Regions from separate parts of the Halomonas sp. KM-1 genome, predicted to be linked through region 1. Evidence: predicted binding sites of a transcription regulator. Region 1 holds the regulator's gene; each other region holds the start of a gene.

Region 1 (4,673 bases):
CGAATGGCATTGCACAGCTCGCGCACTTGTCGCGCATGCTCGACGTTGCGCGCGAACAGGATGACACCCCCGACCTCCTGGCGCATGAGCATTTCGCGCTCTTCGCTACGCAACTCGGTCCCTTCCAGGTCGAGCATCACCGGACCTAGGGTCTGGGTCATGAGCGGAGTCCTTTGGCCATGAAAGGGAGCTGATTCTAGACGAAAGCCGTGCCAGGCGACAGCCACCCCCTAGCACGATCCGGTGCGACTGAATCCGCGCTCTATTCGTGGAGCCAGACCGGCGTTCCGGGCGGCGCCAGCGCGAAGACCGCGAGCAGATCCGCATCGCGCATGCGAATGCAGCCATGCGAACGCGGCACCCCCATCGGCTGATCGGGCGGCGTACCATGCAGGTAAATGTAGCGTCTTTGGGAGTCGACGGCGCCCCCGCGGTTGAACCCCCGCTCGAGCCCGCACAGCCAGAGGATGCGCGTCAGTATCCAATCGCGTTCCGGATGGGCCTCGGCCAGCGATTGGCTGAACGTCTCACCGGTATGACGCCGACCGCGAAACACGCTACCGGGGGGCAAGCCATCGCCAATGGCGGCCCGCACGTAATGCCAGCCGAGCGGTGTACGGCCGCTGCCTTCACGTTGGCCGGTACCGGCAAGCCCGGTGGAAACGGACCACTCTTCCTGCCGCTGCTCGCCCTGCCAGTGCACGAGGCACTGGCGGCCGATGTCGACCTCGAGCCATACCCCTTCACTGGGAGGCAACGCATCGAGCCTCGGCGTTTGCATCTCAGCTCGCCTTGGCCGGCTGCACGGCGGGCGGCGGCGGCAGCGGCGCATTCATGGCGGCGACCACGACCGGCCGCAGACGGCGTATCAGGTCACGCACCGACACGTGCTCGTGATAGTCCTTCTCGGCGATGTCTCGTAGCGCATCGAGACCGGACAGCGTGAAGATCACCGTGCCCAGCACGAAGTGCAGACGCCAGAAGCGTTCGGCATCCGGCAGCTCGGGGGTGGCGCGACGCACCAGGTCGGTGAAGCGGGTGAAGACGCTGCCGTACTCCTCCTGGATGTGCCGCCGCAGATGCCCCTGGGCCTGGCTGTAGGCCAACCCCAGCAGCTTCATGAACACCTTGAGGCTGTGCTTCTCCGCCGGCACCTCGAGCACGGTGCGCGCCATGGTCTCGAGCAGCTCTTCCAACGGAATGACGCCACCGGCATGCTGCGCCTCGAGTTCATCGAGGGCATGATGGAAACGCACCGTGAAAGGGTCAAGGTAGCGTGAGAATACCGCCTGGATCAGCGCCTTCTTGGAGCCGAAGTGATAGTTCACTGCCGCTAGATTGACGCGCGCCTTGCTGGTAATGGTGCGCAGTGAGGTCTCGGCAAAACCGCGTTCGGCAAAAAGCACCTCGGCGGTATCGAGAATGCGCGTGACGGTATCGGTCTGGGCCATGATCAATTCCCGCTGGAAACGCCTGTTTTAAACATTACAAAAGTCTACGTCATTCGCTGCCTTCTCACAACGTATAGCGTTGCATCAGCGTTTTAAACGACACCGCGGAATACAGCTCGGCTGAACTTCACTTTTACTGGATAGACTTCCATGCTGTATACTTGCACAATAGAGCAAGACAGCCATCGGAGTTCGCCATGAGCCGCCCCCTCACCTCGCGCCAGCAGAACGTGTACGACTTCATCGTCAAGACCATGCACGAGCTCGGCTATCCTCCCACTCGGGCCGAGATCGCCCGGGCCCTGGGTTTCCGCTCGCCGAACGCCGCCGAGGAGCACCTGCGTGCGCTGGAGCGCAAGGGCGTGATCCGGGTGATACGCGGCACTTCGCGCGGCATACGCCTGCCGGCACAGGACAACGATACCAGCGCCCTGGAGCCCAACAGCGAGGGGTTGCCGGTGATCGGTGAGGTCGCCGCCGGTAGCCCGATCCTCGCCGCCGAGCATATCGATCGCTACTGCCCACTGCCGCCGGACTACTTCACGCCCCGCGCCGACTACCTGCTCAAGGTTCGCGGCCTGTCGATGAAGGATATCGGCATCCTCGAAGGCGACCTGCTGGCGGTGCATCGCACCGAGCGTGTGCGCGACGGCCAGATCGTGGTGGCGCGTCTCGAAGACGAGGTGACGGTCAAGCGCTTCCATCGCCAGGGCCATCGGGTCGTGCTGGAGGCGGAGAACGCGGAGTTCGCTCCCATCGAGGTCGACCTGCGCCATCAGGAGCTGGAGATCGAAGGAATCGGAGTGGGGGTCATACGTGGCGGCAACGGCCAAGCTTTGGGTTGATCGCTTCCTGAACTCGACCATACGGCGTTGGAGCTCTCCTCGGAATGCTCATTGACTACAGTCAACTCCGCTTCCTCGTCGAGCTCCGCCTAGTCTGGTCATCGCTCAGAAAGCGCTCCAACTGAGCGGAACGACACTGATGAGTCGCAAGATTCTGCATGCCGACTGCGACTGTTTCTATGCCGCAGTGGAAATGCGCGACAACCCGGCGCTGCGCGAGGTGCCGCTGGCCATCGGTGGCAGCGCCGAGGGCCGCGGGGTGATCGCTACCTGCAACTATCCGGCGCGGGCCTACGGCATCCGCTCCGCCATGCCGACCGCCAGGGCTCTGCGCCTGTGCCCCCACCTCACCCTGCTCAAGGGTGACTTCGACCGCTACCGCGAAGCCTCGCAGCAGTTGCTGGCCATCTTCCACGAGCTGACGCCGCTGGTGGAGCCGCTCTCGCTGGATGAAGCCTTTCTCGACGTCACCGACGTCACGCGCTTTTCGGGCAGCGCCACCTGGATGGCGCGCTGGTTGAAGGAAGAGTGCTTCAAACGCGTCGGGATCACCGTCTCGGTTGGCGCGGCCCCGGCGAAATTCCTGGCCAAGATCGCCAGCGACTGGGAGAAGCCGGACGGCCTCACCGTCATCGCCCCGGACCAGGTCGATGCGTTCCTGCGCCAGTTGCCCGTAACCAAGCTGCACGGCGTCGGCCCGGCCACGGCCAAGCGTCTCGAGACGCTCGAAATTGCCACCTGCGAAGATCTGCAGCAGGTTCCTCTGGAACGCCTGCTGCAGGAATTCGGCAAGTTCGGCCGCCGCCTGTTCGAACTGTCGCGGGGCATCGACGAGCGGCCGGTGCGCATCGAGCGCGAGCGCAAGTCGGTGAGCGTGGAGACCACCTTTGCCAGCGACCTGCCCGACCTGGCCCAGTGCTACGAACAGTTGAACCCGCTCTGCGAACGCCTGGAGGCGCGTCTGGCTCGCCACGGCCACCCGCCCGTGTCGGGGGCCTTCGTGAAGGTACGCTTCGACGACTTTTCGCTGACCACGCTGGACTCCCGAGGCGCTTCGCCCAGCGCCGAGACCTTCGCCTCGCTGATGGAGCAGGCCTGGGCCAGGCAAGGACGCCCGGTGCGCCTGCTCGGCGTGGGCGTGAGGCTGGTGTCGGACGATGCCAGACGCCAGCTCAGCCTGCCCTTCTGATTCCTCGCCGCCTGCCACTCAACTACCGCCTCCCGATCACTTGGTATCGATATAGCGGTGGCTGTCGAAGGTGGCGACCCAGTGGGGGTGGTAGACCATTAGAATGCTGAGCAGCATCCCGGTGATGAAGGCTTCGGGCGGCATCAGCAGTGGCAGGAACAGTGCATACTCCCTGGCCAGGTACACCGCCTCCGGATCGCCGGCCGCCAGCATGACCAGCCCCAGCCCAGCGCCCCCAGCTCCCAGCGCTGCCAGCGCCGCACCGAAGAAGCCGCATACGAATATGAGCACGAACAGGTTGTCGGGCAGATAGCGGTCCACGATGCGCCAGATCGACACCGTGATCATCATGGGAATCACCCCGTTGACCAGCACGTTGACGCCCAGCAAGGGCCAGCCGACCTTGCCCAGCAGCACCAGGGAGAGATTGGCGATCAGATTGGTCATGAGCGCCAATGGCGCCTTGAAGATCAGCGTCAGCAATGCCGTGAGCATCAAGTGCAGGCTCAGCCAGTCCACCGACTGCGCCCTGAGCTGCCACATCAGCACGACCGCCACGCTTGCCGCCAGCCAGCGGTGCTGCAGAGCCCGGTCGCTCAGCAGCACCTGCCAGGAGTGATGCACCACCGACAGCCCCAGCACCGACAACGATACCGCTGCGCAGGCAAGCAGTATCCATGTCGGTAGTATCAGCTCGGATATGGTCATGCCGAACTCCCTTCGGGTTCAGGCAAAGACGACCGTCTTGTTGCCGTGGATCAGCACCCGATCTTCCAGATGCCAGCGCAACCCGCGGGCCAATACCGCCTTCTCCACGTCGCGGCCGAAACGCACCAGGTCCTGCGGCGTATGGCAGTGACTCACCCGGTGTATGTCCTGTTCGATGATCGGCCCGGCGTCCAGTTCCTCGGTGACGTAGTGACAGGTGGCGCCGATCAGCTTCACGCCCCGGGAGTGAGCCTGATGATAGGGACGCGCACCGGCAAAGGAGGGCAGGAAGCTGTGATGGATGTTGATCACCCGACCGGCATAGCGCTGGCACAGTCGCGGCGGCAGGATCTGCATGTAGCGGGCCAGTACCACGACGTCGGCCTCCAGGGCCTCGACCTGGCGCTCTACTTCGGCAAAGGCTGCCTCCTTGTCGTCGGCCTGCACGGGAACATGGAAATACGGCAGGTCGTGCCACTC
Region 2 (4,673 bases), on a different contig from region 1:
CGCGCTCCTGGTAGAGGTCGATCAGCAGCTCGAAGGCCGGCTCGGCCTGAGCCGGAAGGCGCGACCAGTCGGCGCGCTGGAACAGCGATTCGAGGATCTGCTGGGCGCGACCGCGCTGGCCGGTTTCGGCGGCGATCAGGCCTGCTTCCAGCAGGGCCTGAGCGGGCGCGTGGCCGCTCTCCAGGGCCGCCTTGAGGGTGGGCCCCTTCCAGTCGCGCAGCGAGAGCATCCACATCAGGTGGTCCGGCACTTCGGCCGGCATCGCGACGGCTCCGCAGCAGTGCTTGGTCTTGCGCCCGGAGTCGCACCAGCAGGGTTCGTTGCGGCCCGGACGTGCCAGCGGCTCACAGGTGAAGCCGGCGCGCTCCAGCGGGGTCTGGCTCCACAGGATGGGCGCCATTGCCTGGGCCATGGCCAGATCGCCGCCCATCAGTTCGGCGCCTTCCTCGCGCGCCCAAGCCATGAACGCCGGATAGCGCTCTTCCTCTCGGATGACTGCCAAGGCACCCGAGGCAAAACCCAGCAGCTGCTCCACCCATACTGCCAGCATTCACTCTCTCCGCCAGTTCGAAAATGGCGCATATAGTAACAGGGAAGCGTGACTCGGTGTTGTGCGCAAGGAGCGTTCGCACCCGTCCCGGGTTCCGCCCTCGGAACTCAACGGCGCGCCCATTCCAACAGCGGCCGGGTACGGGCGTGCATGTCCAGGCGGGCCCCCAGGCGTACCAGGTTCCAGTAGTGCCCGTTCAAAGTGCGCGAGAGCAGCAGCACGTCGGCAGGCGGCTGCAGGCGGTCCATGGCCGCCCACACCTTGGGCGTGAGATCGCGCAAGCGGCGATGCACCCTGACGTCCGAGAAGTCCTGAGGGCCAGGCTCGAACAGCGGCGCCACGGCCTCGGCCGATTCACGATACAGCGCCAGCGGCGCTCCCTGCCCCTGGCGTCCGCCCAGTCGGCGCAGGGCATCGTCCATCGCCATGGGGTCGCCGGCCAGGGTGGCATCGAGCAGCTGCATCATGGCGCGGAGATGGGCTTCAGGTACCGGGATCACCGCCCCCAGATCGTAGATCACCAGCCGGCCATCGTCGGCCACGGCAAAGTTGCCGGCATGCGGGTCGGCATGCAGTTCGCCGTGGGTAAATAGCTCTTCGGTGAGCCAATCGGCAAGCGTTGCGGCAACGCGCTGGCAGGTCGCATCGTCGGCCTGCTCCAGCTCGCGCAGCGGCGTGCCGGCCACGTAGCGCATGGCCAGTACCCGCGGTCCGGAAAGCTCGGGCAACGGCTCGGGGATGAGCAATCCCTCGAGATGAGAGTAGCGCTGGCGATAGCGTGCCAGCGCGTTGGCCTCGGCATGGTAGTCGAGCTCGCCGCGCAGGCTGGCGGCAAGCTCCTCGAACAGCGCATCCAGACGCACCTGGGGCACCTTCAGCCAGCGCCCCAGCCGCATGATGCGTCGCAGTTGGGCCAGATCGCCTTCCAGAATCTCGGCCAGGCCCGGGTACTGCACCTTGAGCACCAGGGTTTCGCCGGCATGGGTGACCGCGCGATGCACCTGCCCCATCGAAGCGCTGGCAAAAGGCCGTGTCTCGACCTCGCGGAAGTGACGCTCCAGGTCGCCGTACTGCGCCTCCAGGGTGCGGCGAATGCCCTCCCAGGGCATCGGTTCGGCCTGGCGCTGCAGGCGGGCCAGCTCCTCGGCGAGATCGGGCGGCAGCAGGTCGTCCCACTGGGCCACGATCTGGGCCAGTTTCATGGCCGGCCCCTTGAGCTCGGAGAGGCCGTCGAACAGCGCCTCGCCCAAGGCGCGCCAATCGGCTTCGCCACCGAAGCGACTGCGCAGAAACGCCCCGCCGGTACGCGCACCGAGACCGAAAAGCCGTCTCGTCCTTCCTCGCTCACGCATGTGGATGCTCTCCTGGCCTTTGCTGCCGAACCACGATACAGGAACTGTACAGCTTTTTGGCGCACGACATCTGGTCTTACCGACGGGTTACTGTAAGAATATCCATAAACGAACTCCCAAGTCCGAGTCTTTCATGCGCCTGATCATTGCCGAGAAACCCAGCCTCGCCCGAGCCATCGCCGACGCCCTACCGGGCGACACGAAGCGTGAGGACGGCGCCCTGCGCGGCAACGATACCGTCGTCACCTGGTGCCTGGGCCACCTGCTGGAGCAGGCACCGCCCGATGCCTACGATAGCGCCTACAAGCAGTGGCGGCTGGACCATTTGCCGATCCTGCCGACCCGATGGCAACTGGCGCCACGTCCCAAGGCCAGAGGCCAGCTCGCCGTGATTCGCAAGCTGCTCAAGCAGGCCCGCGTGGTAGTGCATGCCGGCGATCCGGACCGCGAAGGCCAGCTGCTGGTGCAGGAAGTGATCGAATATCTGGGCTGGAAGGGGCCGGTGGCGCGTCTGCTGGTCAACGACCTCAACCGGCCTGCGGTACAGCGCGCCTTGTCCCGTCTGGAGGACAACGCCCGATATCAGCCGCTCTATCGCGCCGCCGAGTCGCGCTCTCGGGCCGACTGGCTGTACGGCATCAACCTGACCCGCGCCTGGACCCTGACCGGCCGTCAGGCCGGCCACGACGGGGTGCTCTCGGTGGGCCGTGTGCAGACCCCGGTGCTTGGCCTGGTGGTGCGCCGCGACGCCGAGATCCGCGACTTCAGGCCCTATCCCTTCCACGTGCTGTGGGCCGATCTGGCAGTCGCCAACGGCAGCCTGCGCGCCTGGTGGCAGCCCGGCGAGCAGCACCGCCTTGACGAGCAGGGCCGCCTGCTCGAGCGCGCCCCGGCCGAGGTGCTGGCGGCACGTCTGCCAGGCGCCGAGGGGCGTCTGACGTCGCTAGAGAGCCGCCAGAAACGCCAGGCCGCTCCGCTGCCCTATTCGCTTTCTGCGCTGCAGGTGGACGCCGCACGGCGTTTCGGCCTCTCCGCCCAGATGGTGCTGGATATCTGCCAGCGGCTCTACGAACGCCACAAGCTGATCACCTACCCACGTTCGGACTGTCGCTACCTGCCCGAGGAGCATCTGGTCCAGGCTCGCGCCACGCTGAGCGGCGCCTGCAGCCAGGACGAGACGCTACGCGGCTGGCTCGCCGGCGCCGATTTCGCGCTGCGCTCCAAGGCCTGGGACGACAGGAAGGTCGGCGCCCACCACGCCTTGGCGCCCACCGGCAAACCGGCCGAACTTGCACGCCTAGAGCGTGCCGAAGCCGATGTGTTCCGACTGATCGCCCGCAACGTGTTGGCCCAGTTCTACCCGCCGCTGATCGCTCGTGAGGTGAAGGCGGAATTTACCATTATGGGCGAGTGCTTCCGCGCCAGCGGACAGGAACTGCTGCAGCCGGGCTGGAAGCCACTCTTCACCACCCGCGACGAGGCTCCACCGCTGCCACCTCTCAGTGAGGGGGAAGGCTGTCGGGTGACGGCAAGCGCCGTGGAAGATCGCGAGACGCGCCCGCCAGAACCCTTCACCGATGCCAGTCTGATCAAGGCGATGATGAACATTGCCCGCTACGTCGACGACCCCCAGGTCAAGCGCACCCTGCGTGAGCACGACGGCCTGGGCACCGAAGCGACCCGCGCCGGCATCATCGAGACGCTGATCGAGCGCGGCTATCTGGTACGCCAGAACAAGGCGCTGCGCGCCACTCGCCTGGGCAGCGGTCTGATCGCCTCGCTGCCCGATGCCGCGACCCGTCCCGAGCGCACGGCGCTATGGGAGCAGCGCCTGACGGCGATTGCCGAACGCGACGACGACCCGGCCCCCTTTCTCAGCGCTCTCGTCGACGACCTGCGCGGCCTGCTGAGCAAGGCCGACTCGCAGCGACTGCGCCAGGCCATGGCCGCGGCCCAGGGCGAGGTAGCGACCGGCTCGCGTAGCCCCCGGCGCAAAGCGTCCGGCAAGCCGCGGCGTAGCCGAGCGGCGTCGACACGAGGGCAACGCAAGCCACGCACCAAGGCCTAGCCGTGCCTGACACGTCGGGCTGGCGTGATTCGGCAAGCCATCGGTATGCTGCCGTATTCCATCAACGAGGCACACCATGAACGAGCAGACTCACCTGGTCGTTGGCCCCGGCGCCCTGGGCCGGCTCGTGGCCCTGCACCTGGCGGGTGTGGCACCGGTCAAGGTGGCCGGACGGCGGGGCCTGCCCACCACGCAGACCCTCGTCACGCCGGAAGGCATCCGGCGCACCGTGCCCCTGGACATGACCACCCTGGCAGAGCTGCCGCCGCTGGCACCGGCATTTCTGCACCTGACCACTAAGGCCTACGACGCTCATGCGGCCTACGAGAGCGCCATGGCCCGGCTCACCGGCAGCCCGATTCTTGTGCTGTGGCAGAACGGCTATCAGGTCCAGCCCGAACTTCAGCGCCGCCACCCGGGGCCCGTGCTGTGCGCCTCCACCACAGAGGGTGCCTGGCTCTCGGGCGACGAGGGCGTGACCCATGCCGGACGCGGCATCACCTACCTCGGCGATCTGATCGGCCGCCATGCCGAATGCTGCCGTCAGCTCGCCGCTACGCTGAATCGCGCGGGCCTGGTCGCCGAGGCGGTGTCGGACATCGAGAGGCGGCTATGGCACAAGCTGGCGATAAACGCAGCGATCAACCCCCTGGTGGCACGCTACCGTATCCGTAACGGTCAGCTGCGCGACCGGCCGTTTCGC
Region 3 (4,673 bases), on a different contig from region 1:
ATCTCGTAGTTGGAGTGCACGCCCTGGAGCACCGCTGCCACCCGCTCGAGGCCCATGCCGGTATCGATGGAGGGCTTGGGCAGGGGGTTCAGGTTGCCGGCCGCATCGCGGTCGAACTGCATGAACACCAGGTTCCAGATCTCGATGTAGCGGTCGCCGTCCTCCTCGGGAGTGCCGGGAGGGCCGCCCCACACCTCGGGACCGTGGTCGTAGAAGATCTCCGAGCAGGGGCCGCAGGGGCCGGTATCGCCCATCTGCCAGAAGTTGTCCTTGGCGCCGATACGCGCGATGCGCTCGTGCGGCACGCCTATCTCGTCGGCCCAGATGCCGTAGGCCTCGTCGTCTTCGGTGAACACCGTGACCCACAGCTTCTCGGCCGGCAGCCCCATGCGCTCGGTGAGGAAGGTCCAGGCCAGGCGGATGGCGTCGCGCTTGAAGTAGTCGCCGAAGCTGAAGTTGCCCAGCATCTCGAAGAAGGTGTGATGCCGTGCGGTGTAGCCGACGTTGTCGAGGTCGTTGTGCTTGCCGCCGGCGCGCACGCAGCGCTGGGACGAGGCCGCACGCACGTAGGGGCGCGGGTCACGGCCGAGGAAGACGTCCTTGAACGGCACCATGCCGGCATTGGTGAACAGCAGCGTCGGGTCGTTGCCCGGCACCAGGGAGCTGGATGGCACAACGGTATGCCCGTGCTCCTCGAAGTAATTCAGAAAGGCCTGTCTGATGTCTGCGCTTTTCATGGCATATCCGTGGCGATGAGCGTGGTCACCCGACGGGCAGGCGCGCTCGGCGCCGCTTCACATGGCCGAATTCGCACGCCTTGGCGTGTCAGGAGCGCCACCGAGGGCGTTCACAAAGGGAGGCATTATAACGCAGTTGTCAAGCGACTAAAGAGGAGGCGCCCAAGCGAACGTCATTCGACCGAGTCGAGACGCTCGAGGGCGTAGCGCACATGCTCGAATTCGAAGCCGCGAGACGCCAGGAAGCGCTCGCGTCGGGCGCGCTCACGGGGGGTGCTGTCCGGCAGGGAGTAGCGCCGCGCCAGCGTCGCGGCGGCGAGCTCGAACCAATCGACCTCGCCCTCCCGCTCGACCTCGGCCAGTGCGGTCGCGATCAGGGCGCGTTCGACGCCGCGCCGCTCCAGCTCGGCCCGCACCTTCAGCGGACCCTGGCCGCGCGCGATGCGCGAGCGCACGAAGCTCTCGACGAAGCGGGCGTCGGACTGCAGCCCTTCGTCGGCCAGGGTATCGAGGCAGGCGGCTATCGCCTCTGCCGAGTGGGCACGCGCCGCGAGCCGCTGTGTCAGCTCGGCGCGAGTGTACTCGCGCCGGGCCAGCAGGCGGATGGCGTCGTCCCGCGGGGACGACGCACGCTCGGAGCCGGGCTGCAATGGCATGATTTAGAGCAACCTGATTTAGTGCGACCTGGCTTAGAGCAGGTCGTCCTCGCGCTCGGCCTCGGCAGCCAGCGGCTCAGCGATCTCCTCCTCCTTGGGCGCCGCCGTGGCCAGCAGCTGGCCGCGGATCTGGCTCTCGATCTCCTCCATCACCGCCGGGTTGTCCTCGAGGAACTGGGCGGCGTTGGCCTTGCCCTGACCGATCTTGTTGCCCTTGTAGCTGTACCAGGCACCGGCCTTGTCGACCAGGTTGCACTGTACACCGAGGTCGATCACCTCACCGGCATGGTAGATACCCTTGCCGTAGAGAATCTGGAATTCGGCCTGACGGAACGGCGGTGCCACCTTGTTCTTCACCACCTTGACGCGGGTCTCGTTGCCGGTCACCTCGTCGCCCTGCTTGACCGAACCGGTACGGCGGATGTCGAGGCGCACGCTGGCATAAAACTTCAGCGCGTTGCCGCCGGTGGTGGTCTCGGGGCTGCCGAACATCACGCCGATCTTCATGCGGATCTGATTGATGAACACCACCAGGCAGTTGGCGTTCTTGATGTGGCCGGTGATCTTGCGCAGGGCCTGGGACATCAGGCGCGCCTGCAGACCGACATGGGAGTCGCCCATCTCGCCCTCGATCTCGGCCCGCGGGGTGAGCGCCGCCACCGAGTCGATGATGATCACGTCGACGCCGCCGGAGCGCACCAGCATGTCGCAGATCTCCAGCGCCTGCTCGCCGGTGTCCGGCTGCGACACCAGCAAGTCGTCGAGGTTGACGCCGAGTTTCTCGGCGTAGCTCGGGTCGAGGGCGTGCTCGGCATCGATGAAGGCGCAGGTCTTGCCCTGCTTCTGGGCCTGGGCGATCACCGACAGGGTCAGGGTGGTCTTGCCCGAGGATTCCGGACCGAAGATCTCCACCACGCGGCCAAAGGGCAGGCCGCCGATGCCCAGGGCGATGTCCAGCCCCAGCGAACCGGTGGACACCGAGGGCATCGCCACCCGCGGCGCATCGCCCAGGCGCATCACGGTACCCTTGCCGAACTGCCGCTCGATCTGGGAAAGGGCGGCATTCAATGCCTTGGAACGATTTTCATCCTGTGCCATGAGGCTCTCCTCGCAGAACTCGCAGACGCTGCAAATGCAATGCTGCAAATACAATGCTGCAAATACAAATGATGAATGGTGGGCCGCCAAGGGGAGCACGCCCGGACACTGTATGGTTGGACAGTAGTATGACGAAAAAAACGCCGCGCGCCTAGTCACTCGTTCAACGTGATTGCCCCGGCGGGTTCTCCAGGTAGCGAATCAGCCCGACGATGGCCTCGCGCACCGCCCGCTCGCGCACCGCCCGCCGGTCGCCGGGAAACTGGAAACGCTCGGCGCGCTGCTCGTGCTCGCTGCCCCAGGCCAGCCAGACGGTGCCCACCGGCTTCTCCGGCGTACCGCCATCGGGGCCGGCCACGCCGCTGATCGCCACCCCCAGCTTGGCGCCGCTGTCGCGGCAGGCACCCGCCACCATCGCCTCCACCACCTCACGGCTGACGGCACCGTGCTGGGCGATCAGCGCCTCGGCAACGCCCAGCAGGCGGGCCTTGGCCGCATTGGAATAGGTCACGTAGCCGGTCTCGAAGTAGTCCGAACTGCCCGCCACCGCGGTGATGGCACTGGCCACTCCACCACCGGTGCACGATTCGGCCGCGGTCACGCTGACGCCCTGCTCGCGGCAGCGCCGTCCGAGGCGCTCGGCCAGCGTGGTGAGATCGAGGTTGGCCAGGCTGGTAGCACTATGCGGCATGGTATCGCTCCTGATCGAGTGGGACTGCCTGCCACCATAGCGCATCCTCCCCGCGGCGACAGACCATCTGTACAGTATCCCGCAGACCCCGAGCGTGTCGGCTCCGGGCCGCGCATGTTAACCTTGCCCTCCCACGCCCCACACAATCGACGAGCCAGCCGAGAACGCATGAACGACGCGGTCAAGACGGCCATGCCGGCCCATACCCCGATGATGGCCCAGTATCTGAGGATCAAGCGCGAGCATCCCGACGTGCTGCTCTTCTATCGTATGGGCGATTTCTACGAGCTGTTTTTCGACGACGCCAGACGCGCCGCCGCCCTGCTCGACATCACCCTGACCCAGCGCGGTCAGTCCGCCGGCAAGCCGATTCCCATGGCCGGCGTGCCCTACCACAGCGCCGAGGGCTACCTGGCGCGCCTGGTCAAGGCCGGCGAGTCGGTGGCGATCTGCGAGCAGATCGGCGATCCGGCGACGAGCAAGGGACCGGTGGAGCGTCGCGTGGTGCGTATCGTCACCCCCGGCACGCTGCACGACGAGGCGCTGCTCGATGCCCGCCGCGACAACCTGCTGGTGGCCGTGCACCCGGCCGGCGACTGCTGGGGCATCGCCTGGCTGGAGCTCTCCAGCGGACGCTTCAGCGTGCTCGAGGTGGAGGGCGAGGGCGACATGCTCGCCGAGCTTCAGCGTCTCGATCCCGCCGAACTGCTCATCGCCGAGAGCCTGTCGCTGCCTCCCGCCCTGGAAGGGCGGCCGGGCCTGCGCCGCCAGAGCGACTGGCTGTTCGATCTCGAATCGGCCACGCGGCTGCTGTGCGACCAGTTCCAGGTACAGGACCTGCGCGGCTTCGGCTGTGCTCATCTGGAGGCCGCACTTACCGCCGCCGGGGTGCTGGTGGAGTACGCCCGCGACACCCAGCGCTCGCCGCTGCCCCACGTCACCGCGCTGGGGGTGGAGAACCGCGACGACGCTGTGGTGATCGACGCCGCCAGCCGACGCAATCTGGAGATCGACATCAATCTCGGCGGCGGCGGCGACAATACGCTGGCCAGCGTGCTCGACACCACCGCCACTGCCATGGGCTCGCGGCTGCTCAAGCGCTGGCTCAACCGTCCGCTGCGTGACCGCAGCCAGGTGCAGGGGCGCCAGGCCGCGGTCGCCCTGCTGCTGGAGCAGGAGGGCTTCGTCGCCCTGCGCGAGCTGCTCAAGGCGATCGGCGACGTGGAGCGCATTCTGGCGCGGGTAGCGCTCTACAGCGCCCGGCCGCGGGATCTGGCCCGCCTGCGCGACGCCCTGCTCGCCCTGCCGGAGCTTCAGGGTGAACTGCAAGATTATAGCGAAGGCACCGCCCTGGACGAACTGGCCCACCATATCCGTCCCTATCCCGAGCTTGCCGACATGCTCGCCCGGGGGCTGTTCGACAATCCCCCGGTGGTGATCCGCGACGGCGGCGTGATCCGCGACGGCTTCGACGCCGAACTCGACGACTAC

The links. The regulator LexA, encoded in region 1, represses DNA repair genes until DNA is damaged. The targets are predictions, from matches to a motif close to TACTGTNTANNTANACAGTA.
Region 2: the regulator LexA is predicted to act here: its motif matches at 1,991-2,010, upstream of B8115_RS12000 (DNA topoisomerase III).
Region 3: the regulator LexA is predicted to act here: its motif matches at 2,598-2,617, upstream of recA (recombinase RecA).

The regions. Positions count from the first base shown of each region.
Region 1 covers NZ_BAEU01000118.1:8,433-13,105, reverse strand. The annotation lists gene nagZ (beta-N-acetylhexosaminidase) at 1-161, opposite strand, end outside; gene B8115_RS13445 (L,D-transpeptidase) at 263-781, opposite strand; gene B8115_RS13440 (TetR/AcrR family transcriptional regulator) at 783-1,451, opposite strand; gene lexA (transcriptional repressor LexA) at 1,649-2,296, shown strand; gene dinB (DNA polymerase IV) at 2,436-3,485, shown strand; gene B8115_RS13425 (energy-coupling factor ABC transporter permease) at 3,522-4,193, opposite strand; gene purU (formyltetrahydrofolate deformylase) at 4,212-4,673, opposite strand, start outside.
Region 2 covers NZ_BAEU01000110.1:82,740-87,412, reverse strand. The annotation lists gene B8115_RS12010 (SEC-C domain-containing protein) at 1-550, opposite strand, end outside; gene B8115_RS12005 (AarF/ABC1/UbiB kinase family protein) at 658-1,902, opposite strand; gene B8115_RS12000 (DNA topoisomerase III) at 2,036-3,970, shown strand; gene B8115_RS11995 (ketopantoate reductase family protein) at 4,047-4,673, shown strand, end outside.
Region 3 covers NZ_BAEU01000165.1:35,029-39,701, forward strand. The annotation lists gene alaS (alanine--tRNA ligase) at 1-737, opposite strand, end outside; gene B8115_RS22365 (regulatory protein RecX) at 911-1,393, opposite strand; gene recA (recombinase RecA) at 1,427-2,491, opposite strand; gene B8115_RS22375 (CinA family protein) at 2,655-3,182, opposite strand; gene mutS (DNA mismatch repair protein MutS) at 3,351-4,673, shown strand, end outside.